4 regions of the Halobacillus sp. KGW1 genome follow, and region 3 is predicted to be linked to each of the others. Evidence: riboswitches for the same ligand, from Rfam matches in the RefSeq annotation. Region 3 holds a riboswitch; each other region holds the start of a gene.

What was found. Region 3 has a riboswitch for S-adenosylmethionine ahead of mmuP (S-methylmethionine permease). Riboswitches for the same ligand answer to the same signal wherever they lie in the genome.
Region 1: it holds a riboswitch for S-adenosylmethionine, as region 3 does, so the genes downstream of both, AXG56_RS18180 (methionine biosynthesis PLP-dependent protein) here and mmuP (S-methylmethionine permease) in region 3, are expected to answer to the same signal.
Region 2: it holds a riboswitch for S-adenosylmethionine, as region 3 does, so the genes downstream of both, AXG56_RS04140 (phosphoadenylyl-sulfate reductase) here and mmuP (S-methylmethionine permease) in region 3, are expected to answer to the same signal.
Region 4: it holds a riboswitch for S-adenosylmethionine, as region 3 does, so the genes downstream of both, metK (methionine adenosyltransferase) here and mmuP (S-methylmethionine permease) in region 3, are expected to answer to the same signal.

What each region holds. Positions count from the first base shown of each region.
Region 1 covers NZ_LSOC01000006.1:29,814-33,957, forward strand. Annotated here, with positions in the region: gene AXG56_RS18165 (cytochrome d ubiquinol oxidase subunit II) at 1-9, shown strand, start outside; gene glsA (glutaminase A) at 97-1,068, shown strand; gene AXG56_RS18175 (DUF4385 domain-containing protein) at 1,058-1,504, shown strand; SAM riboswitch class I at 1,590-1,700, shown strand; gene AXG56_RS18180 (methionine biosynthesis PLP-dependent protein) at 1,785-2,903, shown strand; gene metC (cystathionine beta-lyase) at 2,900-4,096, shown strand; gene AXG56_RS18190 (bifunctional homocysteine S-methyltransferase/methylenetetrahydrofolate reductase) at 4,083-4,144, shown strand, end outside.
Region 2 covers NZ_LSOC01000002.1:677,654-681,797, reverse strand. Annotated here, with positions in the region: gene cobA (uroporphyrinogen-III C-methyltransferase) at 1-63, opposite strand, end outside; gene cysC (adenylyl-sulfate kinase) at 64-672, opposite strand; gene sat (sulfate adenylyltransferase) at 678-1,823, opposite strand; gene AXG56_RS04140 (phosphoadenylyl-sulfate reductase) at 1,854-2,582, opposite strand; SAM riboswitch class I at 2,661-2,778, opposite strand; SAM riboswitch class I at 2,944-3,039, shown strand; gene AXG56_RS04135 (sulfite exporter TauE/SafE family protein) at 3,179-4,051, shown strand; gene AXG56_RS04130 (DAK2 domain-containing protein) at 4,141-4,144, opposite strand, start outside.
Region 3 covers NZ_LSOC01000004.1:243,552-247,695, reverse strand. Annotated here, with positions in the region: gene AXG56_RS16160 (DUF4247 domain-containing protein) at 1-375, opposite strand, end outside; gene AXG56_RS16155 (hypothetical protein) at 393-1,028, opposite strand; SAM riboswitch class I at 1,231-1,340, shown strand; gene mmuP (S-methylmethionine permease) at 1,430-2,836, shown strand; gene mmuM (homocysteine S-methyltransferase) at 2,802-3,752, shown strand; gene AXG56_RS16140 (GntR family transcriptional regulator) at 3,939-4,144, shown strand, end outside.
Region 4 covers NZ_LSOC01000003.1:5,758-9,901, reverse strand. Annotated here, with positions in the region: gene pckA (phosphoenolpyruvate carboxykinase (ATP)) at 1-844, opposite strand, end outside; SAM riboswitch class I at 1,162-1,276, shown strand; gene metK (methionine adenosyltransferase) at 1,491-2,687, shown strand; gene AXG56_RS08995 (gamma carbonic anhydrase family protein) at 2,725-3,243, opposite strand; gene AXG56_RS08990 (alpha/beta hydrolase) at 3,304-4,083, shown strand; gene AXG56_RS08985 (tetraprenyl-beta-curcumene synthase family protein) at 4,100-4,144, shown strand, end outside.

The DNA.
Region 1 (4,144 bases), on a different contig from region 3:
CAGGAATAGAAGAGCGGCAGCTTAAGCTGCCGTTCTTTTTTATATCGTTATCCTTAGGACCGTACGGGGTACATAGAGACAAAGAGAGGTGAAACTATGAAGAAGTTGACCAATCAATACTTAGAGGAAGCAATCGAAGACAGCAAACCGTACGCTTCCCATGGAAATGTCAATATGACCATTCCTCATTTCGATGAAACAATCAAAGATCACTTAAGTGTTTCCATCCTCACAACACACGGGGAGTCCTATTCCGCCGGTGGAGACAATCAGCACATTCCTATGCAGAGCACTTCCAAAATCATCGGCCTCATGCTTGCCCTCCAGGATTTCGGGAAAGACCGCGTCTTCCAAACCGTAGGAATGGAACCGATGGGTGATTTTTTCAACTCGATCAGTCAACTGGAATCACATGTGACCCACAAACCGTTTAATCCAATGATCAACGCAGGAGCTATTGCGGTCGCCTCTCTCATTAAGGGGCAGAATACGGAAACCCGCTTCGACCGATACCTTACTTTCCTTCGCCGCATCACAAGTAATGATCAGCTGGAGATGAGTGAAGAAGTCTACGAAGCAGAAATAGGCAACGGAGCAAGAAACCGATCTCTCGCATACTTTATGCAAAGCAACGGGACACTCGTGACAGATGTAGAAGAAGCACTCGACCTTTACTTCCGAATGAATGCAGTCATGATGTGCTGTACAGACTTCGCGAAGGTAGGACTCTTTCTGGCAAAAGGCGGCGAAGACCCCGCAAGCGGAGAGCGGCTGATCCCACCCCACCATCTTCGGACTGTGAAGGCGATCATGATGACCTCCGGCATGTACAATTCATCCGGCCACTATGCAGTAGAAGCAGGGTTCCCCTGCAAAAGCGGTGTATCCGGCAGCATCATCGGTTCCGTCCCCGGCCGGATGGGAATCGGTGTCGTCGGGCCTGCCATTGATAAGAAGGGGAACAGCACAGCCGGCGGAGCCTTAATCAAAAAACTGTCCAAAGATCTCGGCTTAAATATGTTCGGGGTGGAAAATACAGATGCAGAGGAGGAACATAATGGCGTTTGACTACGACCTTGATTTCGACCATATCAATTTCAAAGAAAACCCGGGAAAGTACCGGGTCGGTAAAGGAGAGCAGGGGGTCCTCCTTGTCGAGCCTTACAAGAGTGAGATCCTGCCGAATTGGCGATTCAAAACACCGGAAATTGCTAAGGAATCTTCCGAGAAGATTTATGAGCAATTCCTTGAATATAAGAAAGCAGAAGATATTGTAGGTATGGATATGGCCCGTAAATTCCTCCAGATGGGATACACACGCTCCAGACGATACGCCAATTATAAAGGCGGAAAAAAGTACGGCGATGACGGTAAGGTGAACGAACGGCAGATCGATGAAGAAAAAGCGGAATCGGCACGCATCTTTGAAGAAAAATGGAAGCTGGTGCGTGAAGATGAAGAGTATCTGAAGCAAAAAAAGAGACACCAAGAAAAATACGGATAAAAGTAAAAATTTCTACAAGGTATATTGTCAAAAGTTTCTGAGTAGTGTAAAGTAGTCAACAACATTTACATTTATACAATTGAATCTCTTATCAAGAGAGGCAGAGGGACTGGCCCTGTGAAGCCTCAGCAACCCCTGGTCTAACCAGAAAGGTGCTAACTCCAGCAAGTTGTCTATTCAACTTGGAAGATAAGAAGAAGAGCGGAAACGTCAAAGTCTTCTTATCTAAGAAGGCTTTTTTTATTTATATACAAGATTACTAGAAATGAGGAATGTTCACATGTGTCCGCACACTGATACTAAATTCGTCCAAACTGGAAACCAGAAAGAAGAGCCCACAGGCGCGATAAATCCCCCTGTTTATTTCTCTACCGCATACCGTCATCCCGGCTTAGGGGAATCCACAGGCTTCGATTATACCCGGACAGGAAACCCGACCAGGCAGGCTCTGGAGAAGTCCATTGCTGATATCGAAGGCGGCGAAGCCGGGTTCGCCTTCAGTTCCGGAATGGCTGCCATCCAAACGGCCCTTTCTCTATTTAAGCAAGGGGACGAAATTATCGTTTCAGAAGATCTATACGGCGGGACATACCGACTCTTCGAGCATATGAAAGAACGCTACGGCCTGAATTTCCACTACTGTGACAGCAAAGAGCTGGATAATTTGACTGCTTACATCAACGATCAGACCAAAGCCATTTACATTGAAACACCGACAAATCCACTAATGCATACAACAGATATCCGAGAGGTATCTAAACTGGCAAAAGCACACGACCTGCTCTTGCTTGTCGATAACACGCTCTATACTCCCGTCCTGCAAAAACCGCTGGAAGAAGGGGCGGATGTCGTCATCCACAGCGCAACCAAATATCTTGCGGGTCACAACGACGTACTTGCAGGTATTCTTGTCAGTAAAGGAAAACAGGTCAACGAAACGCTGGAGTTCCATCAGAATACATCCGGCGCCGTCCTTTCCCCACTTGATTCGTGGCTGCTTATGCGCGGAATGAAGACCCTTCCGCTGCGAATGAGGCAGCATGAAACAAACGCGAAAGCCGTTGTGGATTATTTAAAAGAGCACCCTGCGGTAACAGACGTCTTCTATCCGGGGCGAGGCGGAATGATTTCTTTCCGTCTGCAGCATGAGCAGTGGATCGACCCGTTTCTGCGCAGCCTGAACTTGATATGTTTTGCAGAAAGTCTCGGGGGGGTTGAAAGCTTTATTACGTATCCGGCTACACAAACGCATGCGGATATACCGGAAGAAATCCGCACGGGATACGGAGTATGCAACCGTCTGCTTCGGTTCTCTGTAGGAATTGAGCACATCGATGATTTACTGGAAGATTTGGAACAGACCTTGAGCAGCTTACTGAAGGAGGAGATTGTACAATGACCGACCATTCCATTCAAACCCGTCTACTGCACAGCGATTATAAATTTGATCCGCAGACAGGTGCCGTCAGTGTTCCAATTAACCAAGCATCCACGTTCCACCAGCAGGATTTCGATCAACCGGGCGACTATGATTACAGTCGTTCCGGCAATCCGACACGAAAAGCCTTGGAAGACACGATCGCCGGGCTGGAGAGCGGCACCCACGGCTTCGCCTTCGCATCCGGCATGGCCGCTATTTCCACCTCTTTCATGCTTTTATCGCAAGGGGATCACATCGTCATTACAGAAGATGTGTACGGGGGTACGTTCCGCATGGTCACCAACGTGCTCGATCGATTTGGGATCGATCACACATTTGTCGATATGACAGACTTGGATGCAGTGGCACGAGCCATCCAACCGAACACGAAGGTTCTTTATATTGAGACACCATCCAATCCCACCTTAAAGATCACTGATATACAGGCGGTAACGAAGCTCGCAAAAGCCAATGAATGTTGGACGTTTGTAGACAACACCTTCATGACACCGGCCCTCCAGCGGCCGTTAGAATTAGGTGCCGATCTTGTCCTTCACAGCGCTACAAAATTTATTGCAGGCCACAGTGACGTCGTAGCTGGTCTCGCTGTTACCGGCTGCCCTGAAATTGCTGAACGTTTGGGATTTTTGCAGAATTCATTCGGATCGATCTTGGGCGCACACGATTGTTGGCTCGTGCTTCGCGGCCTTAAGACGCTGCACACACGACTCACCCAGTCTTCCCGCTCGGCGGAACTAATTGCAGAGCAGCTGCAGAAGCATCCGTTGATTGAAGAAGTGTACTATCCAGGGTTCTCCTGTCATCCGGGCAGTTCCACCCACTCCTACCAAGCGGATGGTGCGGGAGCGGTACTTTCTTTTCGATTAAGAGATGAAGATGCGGTCCGACAATTCACCAAAGCGGTACAAATCCCTGTCTTTGCGGTGAGCCTCGGAGCAGTAGAATCAATTCTCTCCTATCCTGCACGCATGTCTCATGCTGCCATGCCGAAAGCAGAACGGGAAAAGCGCGGCATCACCGATGGACTGCTCCGCCTATCCGTCGGATTAGAAAACCCGGAAGAGCTGCTGGCTGATTTCTATCAAGCACTCAAACAGATTCAACCATATGCATTTACTACGAATGGGAGGCCGAGCCATGAACTTACGTGAAGCATTACAGAACAAAACATTGATCGGTGATGGTGCTATGGGCACCCT
Region 2 (4,144 bases), on a different contig from region 3:
CCCTTTGACCGTAATCAAATCATAATCACCTGGTCCTGCTCCGACAATATAAACCTTAGCCATCTATGATGCTCCCTTCGGTATCCACCCTTTTTCTTCCAAAACCTGCAACAGCTGTTCGGCACATGCTTCGATATCATATTGATGAGAGGAAACAACAGCTTCCGGTGTTTCGGGGGCTTCATATGGAGAATCGATTCCAGTAAAGCCTTTGATCTCTCCGGAGCGGGCTTTTTTATAAAGCCCTTTAGGATCACGTGCTTCACAAGCTTCCAATGGACACTCAACATAAACCTCAAGGAAGTCCCCTTCTGGAATTGAGGCGCGCACCTGCTCCCTGTCACTCTTGAACGGAGAGATAAATGCTGTCAGTACAATCGTCCCACTATCAGCAAACAACTTTGCGACTTCCCCAATCCTTCGAATATTTTCCGTACGATCCGCTTCAGAAAAACCGAGATCCGCATTCAATCCGTGACGGATGTTGTCGCCATCAAGAAGATACGTATGAACACCACGCTCATGCAGGAGATGGTTCAGCTGATTGGCGATGCTGGACTTGCCGGAACCGGAAAGTCCCGTGAACCAGAGGACACCACTGTGGTGTCCATTCTTCTTCCGGTAGGATTCCTGACTTACAGATGCTTCGTGCCAAGTAAGATTCCGTTCCATTCCCTTCACCCCTTTACGTCTGCAGCTTTCGCCTGCAGCCCTTCAATCAAAACTTCTACAACTTCCGGGCGGCTGAATGTCTTCGGCGGTTTCTCCCCGCTCCGTAACAGCTCACGGACTTTGGTTCCGGAAAGGATGACGTGGTTTTCCTTATCGTGCGGGCACGTCTTGTGAGAGGCCATCGCTTCACATGCCTTACAATAAAAACTGTGTTCAAAGAACATCGGAGTAATATCAAGTTCGCCTTCGTCGTAGTGAGAGAATATCTTCTGTGCGTCATACGTTCCGTAGTAGTCGCCTACTCCAGCGTGGTCACGGCCGACGATGAAATGAGAGCAGCCGAAGTTTTTACGGACGATGGCATGGAAGATCGCTTCCCTTGGACCTGCGTAGCGCATGGCTGCACGGAAAACGGCCAGGGTCACGCGGTCCTTCGGATAGTAATGATCAAGCAGTACCTGGTAGCTCTTCATCCGAACATCACTTGGTATGTCATCGCTCTTCGTCTCGCCCACCAACGGGTTCAGGAATAGACCGTCAACCGTCTCCAAGGCCGCTTTTTGAATATATTCGTGGGCGCGGTGGACAGGGTTTCTTGTTTGGAAACCGACAACCTTCCTCCATCCGTTCTTTTCGAAAAGTGCTCTCGTTTCTTTCGGATCGAGGTAAAACTCTTCTCCGTGTTCTTTTGCTGACGAAGCAAAAACCTGGATAGTACCGGATACATAATAGTCGGGGCGTTCAAACAACTTTTTGACACCCGGGTGAGCAAGGTCCGTAGTTAAATATACTTTTTGCGCTTCTTTTTCTTTGTCAGGTTTGAAGATGTCTTCGATCTCAATCACACCGTACACCGTTCCATCATGGATAAGCTTGGCTTCTTTTCCTAACGATTCTGCCTTCTCTTCACTTACAGGCAGCGTAATCGGAATGCTCCAGGGTGTCCCGTCTTTCAAACGCATCGTATCGACGACGGATTCATAGTCTTCCTTGTTCAGGAACCCTTCCAGCGGACTGTATGCTCCGTTACCGATCAGCTCCACGTCACTGAGAGCCATTCCATCCAGTTCGATACTGTCCTTCGGTAAATCCTCCGGTGTTTCGTTCCATCTATTGATTAACTTCCCTCCATGGGGTTTAATGACTGCCATTTCATACATCCTCCTATTAGTTCGTTTCGATTAGTTCGTTTCTGATGGGCCCGGGGTGTGAAGACCACACTCCGTTTTATTAAATCCTTTCCAGCGGCCGGAGCGGTCGTCGCCGACGGCCTGGGATGTACAAGGAATACATCCTACACTTGGATAGTTTTGGTCATGCAAAGCATTGTAATCCAAGCTATTTAGTCGGATATAATGCCATACGTCGTCCCAAGTCCAATGTATCAGTGGACAAACTTTCACGGACTTAAACCGTTCATCTTTGTTGATGAAATCCGTCTTCGCTCTGCTCGGGGACTGTTCTCTGCGCAGGCCGGAAAGCCAGGCAACCGCACCGGACAGTGCCTCTTCCAACGGTTTGATCTTCCGGATGTAACAACACTGGTCCGGCTGTCTCTTCCACAAAGCGGAACCATGCTTTTCTGCCTGTTCTTCCACTGTAAGCTCCGGTAATTTCATATGAATATGAAGCGCCGGATACCGCTTCTTCACTTTATCAATCAAATCGTAGGTTTCCTGGAAGTGAAGACCTGTGTCGAGAAAAACGACATCCGCATCCGGTTTGACCTGCGAAATCAGATCGATGAGTACCATTCCTTCTGCGCCGAAGCTGCACGCATAAACCACGTCAGAACCATACTGGTCGTATGCCCATTGAATGACCTTTCTCGCGCCTTTCGTATCATCCTCTGGCTGATCATTTTTGAATGGATCACCGGAAAAATGCTGGTACGTAAGTAAGTTTCCCATACACTCGCCTGCCTTTCTCCAAATAAAAACGCCCCTCTTCCGGAAAAGAAGAAGGGCGTCTGAAAGTAAGATACGTCCTTCTTATCTTTCCAAATGCTTTCAGCATCTGCTGGAATTGGCACAGCGTCTAACTTTAACGGTTAGACCCGTTGCCGAGGCTTCGTTGGGCCAGTCCCTCCACCTCTCTAGATAAGAAAAATTAGTCGGTTGGATATTTCAAAAAAACTAATTGATTCAAATAGTAGGCTTCTTTCTAAGATATGTCAACAGGTTTTTTAAAAATTACAACTTTTCTGTTTTTAATATTGACAATGGTCCCCCTCTGCTTTAATTTGGTAAGTAATCAAAGCAAGATACTATATCCTTATGAAGAGCCGGGGGAGGAAACTGGTCCAACGATCCCGCAGCAACCTTTTAAAGGTGCTCCATCCAGCAGACATTGTCTGAAAGATAAGGAGAGGAACGAAAGCCTCTTCTGTGTGAAGGGTTTTTTTATTTTTGTAGAAAACCTCTTCACACATAAAACCAAGTATTCTCATATGATTAATCATACACCATATGGGAGCTGGAATTAAAGGGTAAAAGGAGAGGTTGGATTGAATAAATTAATTGTTTTCGCATTAGTGGGATTTTTTGCTCAGTTAGTCGATGGTGCTCTCGGCATGGGCTTCGGATTGACTTCCTCAACGATTCTGCTTGCCTATGGACTTGCTCCGGCAGTAGCTTCTGCATCCATTCATATGGCTCAAGTGGCAACGACGGCCGCTTCCGGCTTCTCTCACTATAAATTCGGGAATGTCGATAAGCGTCTCGTCGTTATTCTGGCTGTTCCCGGTGCCATCAGCGCTTTTCTCGGTGCAGCTGTATTAAGCTGGGTTCCAGGAGAAATTATCCGACCCTACATATCACTCTTCCTCCTCGTATTAGGAATCTATATCATCATTCGTTTCCTTACCATGGGACAGAAGCGGCCCCAGGAGAAGCGGCCTTTCAAAAAGAGCTTTTTGTTTCCACTTGGATTTATCGGAGGTTTTCTTGATGCAGTCGGCGGCGGCGGGTGGGGACCAGTGAATACGCCCGTTCTCCTGGCAAGACAGAAGCTTGAACCCCGAAAAGTGATTGGAACGGTAGATACCAGCGAATTCATCGTCACTGTTTCTGCGACCCTCGGGTTTCTTATCTTTCTTGGCTGGGAGCAATTCAGCTGGCTGCTCGTATCTGCGTTTGTGATCGGCGGGGTTATTGCGGCCCCCCTTGCTGCCTGGCTTGTGAAAATAATGCCGTCTCTCGTATTAGGTGTCCTCGCCGGTGGATTCATCGTTTTGACAAATATCCGAACGCTTTTGAATACAGTAGAGCTTGGAGACACCTCCATCGCCATTATTTACACGGCTTTAGTCCTTGCCTATATCTGCATGGTTCTCTTGTCCATCCGCAGAAACTTCCGGCTTAAGCCGGCAACCAGGTAGCAGGAACAGTGTTGTCCTGAGCAGCACGCTTTTATGATAATATAAAAAAAGAGATCAGAGCTGTATGCTCTGATCTCTTTTTCTATATTTTAT
Region 3 (4,144 bases):
TTCCTCTTCTATGCCGTAGTCCGAAAAGAAATCACTATCATAATTGTTCCGGACGAATTCTTTATCCGATACTTCGATGATGGTATCTTCTTCTTTCTGGGTGTCCTGATAGACCTGCACGAGGTAATCGTCGTAGAGCATTAAATCACGACCGTCTTTGGAGGCTTTATGTACGGCCTCTTCAGAGTCGGTGATGCCGGCTGCCACTTTCTCCGGCTTCTGATCATAAGCGCGGAAGATTTCCGATTTGTTGCCCACATCATCGTATACGATATCCTCCATTGGGTATTGATCCCCGACTGCATCCACTACGTTGGAGCATGCCGTCAAACACAGCAGGCCGAGCAGAATAACCGGGATGGATTTGAGTTTCATACTCTTCATCTCCTGTTTTATTCATTTTCTAGAGGGCGTAGCATTAAGGAATTCAAGCGCCAGTGTGTTTCCTTCATACTGGACTGCCAATGTGGAGGGTAGTCTCCCTGCACCTCGAAGCGATCGGTATATGTCCGGTCTTCATCATCCGTGATGACCCGTTCCAATTCGAAGGAGAAGGTTACCCACACATCATATTGGAAGGTCGCCCATTCCACCCCGTGATCGGTTTCGGTGCTGAGCGGGCTCACCGGCTGTTCATCCAAATAAGATTGAAATTGCTTGTTCCGTACGGTGTAATGGACATCTGTGATGTGCTCCGGATCGACTTCTTTGTTCATATAAACGTCACGAAGAGCGGTTTCATAAACCCGTTCATACAAAAAATAGGCATCCAAAGCACCCCAATTTTGATTGTCGATCTCGTTTAACGCAGCTATCGTATGAGTGAGAAAAGCAACTTCAGTAGGCTCATAGTCTTCATCTGTGATGTAGGTATCCATTGATACAGTCAGGTTGTCGGGTTTCTCTGAATCTCCTTCTCCATAGACATCAATTTCTCCCGGCATGAACATACCAATGAGCACGAGCAGTGCGAATATGGAGCCGATGACGATTCCTGATATTTTTAGTATTTTTATGAAGGTTTTCATTGTCTATCACCTCCTCAGAAAGGGAACGGAACGTGAGTGTTAAGGCAATTTCATCCATTTTAACCACTCTCATTATACGTTCCTATGAATCTAGAAACAACAAAATTCGAGGATATTCGGAACATTCAAGTTGCAGCGTAAGAATAAAATTCAGCGTTGACATTTTTTATTTGCGTTGTTAGAGTATTTAAAAAATACATATTTCTTATCCAGAGAGGTGGAGGGACTGGCCCTTTGAAGCCTCAGCAACAGGTCTGAATGCAGACACTGTGCTAATTCCAGCGGGTGTTGAATAACCCTGATAGATAGGAGCTTCCTTTTATTTGTCGGTAAACGCACCCGCTCCAGGGTGCGTTTTTTTATGTATTTTTAGATGAAGAGAAAGTGGAGGGGAAGAGAAAATGGAACAGAACTTCAAAAGAGAAATGAAAACACGCCACCTTGTGATGCTGTCACTCGGTGGAGTCATCGGAACCGGGCTGTTCCTCAGTTCCGGATACACCATCCAGCAGGCAGGACCATTTGGGACGGTGCTTGCCTATTTGATTGGTGCGTTGGTCGTTTACTTAGTGATGCTCTGTCTTGGTGAGTTGTCTGTACATATGCCTGAGACTGGTGCGTTTCACAGTTATGCCGCGAAGTATATCGGTCCGGGAACGGGGTTTACGGTTGCCTGGCTTTACTGGCTCACCTGGACAGTGGCGCTGGGATCGGAATTCACAGCTGCCGGACTGATGATGCAGCGGTGGTTCCCGGATATAAGTGTATGGATATGGAGCGCTTTATTCGCGATTTTGATCTTCGGATTGAATGCATTCACCGTGAAGTTTTTTGCAGAATCAGAGTTTTGGTTTTCTTCTGTCAAAGTCATCGCCATTTTTCTATTTATTCTACTTGGTCTGGCTGGAATTTTCGGTATTGTGCCGCTTGCAGATTCTGAACCAGCTCCGTTCTTTTCTAATTTCACAGAAGCCGGTTTGTTTCCGAATGGGGCTTTCGCCATCTTAATGACGATGCTGGCGGTCAACTTCGCATTCTCCGGTACAGAGTTGATCGGTATTGCGGCGGGAGAAACGGTCGATCCCGCGAAAACAATCCCGAAAGCCATCCGGACGACGCTCGTACGGCTCATTCTTTTCTTTGTAGGAACAATTATTGTGCTTTCCGCGCTGCTTCCGAGTTCGGAAGCCGGAGTCATTGAGAGTCCTTTCGTTGCCGTTTTGGAAAGAGTCGGTGTTCCATTTGCCGCAGATATCATGAACTTTGTCATCATCACGGCTATTTTGTCTGCAGCGAATTCAGGGTTATATGCCTCCTCCCGTATGCTGTGGTCTCTCGCGGATCGGAAGACGATCTCTCCGAAATTCGCGAAAATGACGAAGAAAGGCATTCCGCTGAACGCCATCTTATTCAGCATGCTTGGTGGGGGACTGGCTCTGTTGTCCAGCATCATTGCGCCCGATACCGTCTATATCGTGCTGGTATCGATTTCAGGACTTGCAGTCGTTATCGTATGGATGAGCATCAGTCTTGCTCAATTTAATTTCCGGCGGGCTTATGTGAAAGCTGGGAACAAGGTGGAGGACCTGGGATACCGGGCGCCGCTTTATCCATTGGTGCCGATCGCATCGTTCCTGCTCTGTCTTGCCGCCTGCATCGGAATCGCCTTTGATCCGACACAGCGGATCGCCCTGTATTGTGGAATTCCATTCATCATCCTTTGTTATGCAGGGTATTATCTGTCACAATCCAAGAAGAAACGGAGAGTAGAACATGTCGAACAGAATCAACAAGCGCAATCCTATTAAACAACTATTGGAAACAAAGAAAACGATTATTCTCGATGGGGCGTTGGCGACAGAATTGGAGACATACGGCTTCGACCTTGATGATCCACTTTGGTCCGCCCGTGTGCTGCTTGAGAATCCGGATGCTATCCGTAAGGTTCATGCCGATTATTTCCGTAATGGTGCGGATATTGCCATCACCGCTAGTTATCAAGCAACCATTGATGGGTTTAAGCAGCGGGGGATCGACGAAGATAAGGCGCGCACATTAATTAAAGATACCGTTCGCCTGGCACAGGAAGCACGCTCGGATGTCTGGAGGGAAGCGGATGACAGAGCTTATCCTGTCGTTGCAGGTTCGGTTGGCCCTTATGGCGCCTACCTTGCTGACGGCTCAGAATATATCGGGAACTATGGTGTCACGGATGAGCGGCTGAAAGAATTTCACCGTCCCAGAATAGAAGCGCTCATCGAAGCGGGTGCCGACGTGCTTGCCTTTGAAACGATTCCTTCCCTCCAGGAGGCGAAAGTACTGACGGAATTATTGGGCGAGTATCCGGGCGCCAGTGCGTGGCTTTCCTTTTCCTTGAAGAATGGCAGCCAAATCAGTGATGGAACGGAATGGAGACGTTGTATAGATGTGATCGAAGGGAGGGAGCAGGTGGTAGCAGTCGGAGTGAACTGTGCTCCGATTCCTGATGCGACAGAGGCAGTCGGCCATATCCGGGCTCTTACAGATAAGCCGATTATTTTATACCCGAATTCGGGAGAAACATACGATCCCGACACGAATGACTGGTACGGGGAACGCTCCTGCCAGCGTTTCGATGAGCAGTCCGATCGGTGGGTGGAAGCCGGGGCAACGATCATAGGAGGCTGTTGTCGTACGACTCCTGATCACATTCAATCGCTGGCAAGGCGCTGGCAGAATAGGTAAAAAGAGAAAGGCCTTTCTGATTGGGAAGGTCTTTTTTTATGTGTAAAAAGCACTAGACAAGCGGATGAATTTTTATGCAATAATCACTAAATTCAGAAAATTATGTGGAAACTTTGTGAATTTTAAGATAACATGTTGTTAGAAGTAAATTGTATACAATCTTCGAATACAATGGTGGGATGCAAAATGAGTAGTAGTGAAGAGAGAGCATATGAAAAGGTGAAACGTGCCATTATGCTGAAACGGCTTGTTCCGGGACAGCGAATTACGGAAGATTGGGTAAGTAAAGAGTTAAATATGAGCAGAACTCCGATAAGAGCTGCTTTCAAGCGATTGGAAAGTGAGAAATTGATAGAACTGGTTCCCAATAAGGGGGCGATTGTTTACAAACC
Region 4 (4,144 bases), on a different contig from region 3:
CCTTTTCTTTAGAAAGGTTGATACACTTGGCGTAGCAACCGCCTTCAATATTGAAGACGCCGTAGTTCGACCACGCATGCTCGTCATCCCCGATCAAACGGCGGGAAGGATCTGCAGAAAGGGTGGTCTTGCCCGTTCCGGATAACCCGAAGAAAAGAGCGACATCGCCTTCTTTACCAACGTTCGCTGAACAGTGCATCGGCAGGATGTTTTTCTCCGGAAGAATATAGTTCATGACGGAGAAAATCGATTTTTTGATTTCCCCGGCATACTCGGTTCCGCCAATTAAGACGATACGGTGTTTAAAGGAAATCATGATGAACGCTTCTGAATTTGTCCCGTCCACTTCAGGATCAGCCTTGAAGGTCGGAGCGGATATAACCGTGAATTCCGCTTCATGATCTGCCACCTCTTCCGTATTTGGACGAATGAACATCTGTTTAGCGAAAAGATTGTGCCACGCAAACTCTGTCACGACCTGGATGGGAAGACGATACCGTGTTTCTGCGCCGGCAAACCCTTTGAAAACAAAGAGTTCTTCCCGCTTCTTTAAATACGTAAGAACTTTGTGGTAAAGCTGAACGAAAGTACTCTCGTCAATCGGCGTATTGATCGTACCCCAATCCACTTTTTGTTCGGACGTGTCGTCTTTGACGATGAATTTGTCTTTTGGTGATCTGCCGGTGTAAGTACCAGTAGTCGCTTGAATTGCACCTTTTTCTGTTAATGTGCCTTCGTTGCGAGAGAGGATCTTCTCCACCAAGTGCGGAACGGAAAGTTGGTGATGGACATTTTCTTGAGCTAGTAATAGGTTAAGTTCAGACATTTGGTTAATGGTACTCATATAAGTCGACCCGCCTTTGTCAAATAATTTAATCATCCTTAAGATGGAATTAGTATAACACATTCATTTTTATAGTCCATACTATTTGGTGAAATTGTTTCCAATATTTTGTGAACAAATATTGGCTTCCTGTTAAAATCCGGATGGTTTATTTCTATCCTATGTTTTTTCCGGTGTGAACGTTTATAAATGGAAAGAAAAGGTGGCGGGTCCTTGGTTTTGTAAGGATCCGTAAAAACCGTACCTGGTCGGGGAGACGGGTGGAATCTGATTGACATGTTACATGGTTTTCGATACGATAACGAAGAACGGAAACTCTCTTATCCAGAGTTGGTGGAGGGACAGGCCCTTTGAAACCCAGCAACCGTCATGAGAATGGCATGGTGCTAACCTGAAGCAGGAAGGAACGAATTCCTTCTTGGACGATAAGAGCGAAAGGAAGCAGCCCCTTTCCTCGACATTAGGAAGGGTTTTTTCTTTTTATGGAGAAATATCCGAGCCGGAGGTCATCCGGTATAGATTCCTATATAAAGCTCTAATGGTTGTGGATGAAGCATGAACGAAGGAAACGGTTTTTCGTTTCTGCACATACTGGTAAAGAGTTCCGTCTAATACTTTGTACTTACAGAAGGAGGAGTTTTTCAGAATGCCTGCCAATCGCCGGTTATTCACATCAGAGTCAGTTACAGAAGGTCACCCCGATAAAATATGTGACCAGATTTCTGATGCCATTTTAGACGAAATTTTAAAAAATGACCCGAATGCTCGGGTTGCATGTGAGACAACAGTGACCACGGGACTTGTGCTCGTCTCAGGAGAGATCAGTACAAATACTTATGTAGACATCCCATCCATCGTTCGTCAAACAATTAAAGATATTGGATATACTCGAGCCAAATACGGCTTCGATGCGGATACGTGTGCCGTTCTGACTGCCATCGATGAGCAGTCCCCTGATATTGCAGGCGGAGTGGATGAAGCATTGGAATCCCGCGAGGGCAAGATGAGCGACGATGAGATTGAAGCGATCGGAGCTGGAGATCAGGGCTTAATGTTCGGTTTTGCTAATAATGAAACGAAAGAACTAATGCCTCTTCCTATTTCACTGGCACATAAACTGTCCAAGCGTCTTTCGGATGTCCGTAAAGACGGCACGCTGGATTACCTGCGCCCGGACGGGAAGACACAAGTGACCATCGAGTACGATGAGCTGGATAAACCTGTCCGCGTAGATACCATTGTCATTTCTACACAGCACGCGGAAGAAATTACATTGGAGCAGATTAAGAAAGATCTGCGCGACCATGTGATCGGTCCTGTTGTACCGGCGGAGCTCATTGATGAGCAGACGAAATACTTCATCAATCCGACAGGTCGTTTCGTTATCGGCGGTCCTCAAGGGGATGCCGGCTTGACGGGAAGAAAAATCATTGTGGATACGTATGGCGGATATGCCCGTCACGGCGGAGGTGCTTTCAGCGGGAAAGACGCGACGAAAGTGGACCGCTCTGCTGCTTATGCAGCCCGCTATGTTGCGAAGAACATCGTAGCTGCCGGACTTGCAGACGCTGTGGAAGTGCAGCTTGCGTATGCAATAGGTGTAGCGCAGCCGGTTTCCATTGCCATCAACTCGAATGGTACTGGCAAAGTATCGGAAGAGAAGCTGGTAGAAGCTGTGCGTGATCTGTTCGATCTGCGCCCTGCCGGTATTATCAAGATGCTGGATCTGCGTCGACCTATCTACCGTGATACGGCTGCTTATGGTCATTTCGGCCGCACGGATATTGAGTTCCCTTGGGAGCGTACGGACAAAGCAGAACAATTAAAATCTCGTTTTAATTAAGGACAAAAAAAGTACCCGCAAGGGTACTTTTTTGTTTTTAATCTTTTTCTTGCTGCTGTTTATAATAGTTTCCTTTCTCTATGTAAGTGGTTCTTATCCTTTCCAACTCTTGATAGTCATGCTCGTTCAGTTCCCGAACTACTTTCGCGGGCCGGCCGAAAGCGAGCGTCCTTGGAGGGATAACTTTTCCCGGCGGGACGAGGCTCCCAGCGCCGATGAAAGCTTCTTCTCCAATTATCGCTCCATCGAGTATGAGGGACCCCATACCAATCAGTGCGTTTTTCTTAATGTGTGCGGAATGCAGGGTCACTTGATGACCGACCGTCACGCCATCTTCAAGGATGAGTGGTTGACCCGGGCTTTGATGAAGCATACTGAGATCCTGTACATTTGTATTCCTGCCGATATGTACCGGAGCTACATCCCCGCGGATGACGGTTTTAAACCAGATGCTTGCTCCTTCATCGATAAAAACATCTCCTGTAATAACGGCATCATCAGCGATGTAAGCCGTCGGGTGTATAGACGGGCGCTTTCCTTTATATTCGCAAATCATAGTAAACCCCCTTATAATATTAGTTAAGGATAGTATAGCAGATGGAACGGGGGATAGACTGTGAATAAAAAGCAATCTCCAGCATCAGACGGCACCATCATTATCGTCCACGGAGCATTTGAACATGGTGGAAGATATGAGCGGTTGGCGGATCGGCTTCATAAAGATGGTTTCGATGTTATATACGGCGATCTGCCTGGCCAGGGGAATTCACCCGGAAGGAAAGGTCATATCCATTCCTTTGAGGAGTACATAAAGACAGTAGAGGGCTGGATCGGGGAAGCGGATCCCGATAAAAAAATATTTCTGCTCGGTCATAGTATGGGTGGTCTTGTAACGGTGCGGGTAATGGAACAGCTGCAACAGAAAATGGATGGTATCATCCTCTCGTCTCCTGCATTGGCTATTAAAGGCAGTGTAAGTGCGCCTGTGGAATGGTTGTCCTACCTATTGAATATCATAGCGCCCTCTTTACGTATGGATGCCAACCAAGACCCTTCATTGATTACAAGGGATACCGTGAAAGTCGAACAGTTTCGTAAAGATCCACTTGTCCTTAAGAAAGTCTCTGTGCGTTGGTACCGGGAGTTTCAACGTGCTTCCCGTCTGGCTTTCCGGGACGTCAACCAGTTTCCGGATGTACCTCTTCTTGTCTTGCAGGCGGGACGTGACGAACTGGTAGTGGCGGAAAAAACGGCAGAATGGTTTCATATAGTGGATGCTAAAGAAAAAACATACAAAGAATGGCCGGAATTATACCATGAACTATTCAATGAGCCGGAGTGGGAAGATGTGTACCTTTATACACTTTGGTTTTTACAACAGCAACTCAAGAAATAGACAGGGAGGGAAACATATGAAAGCAAATGTACCGAGTAACGCCCTGCATCTCATGTACCAC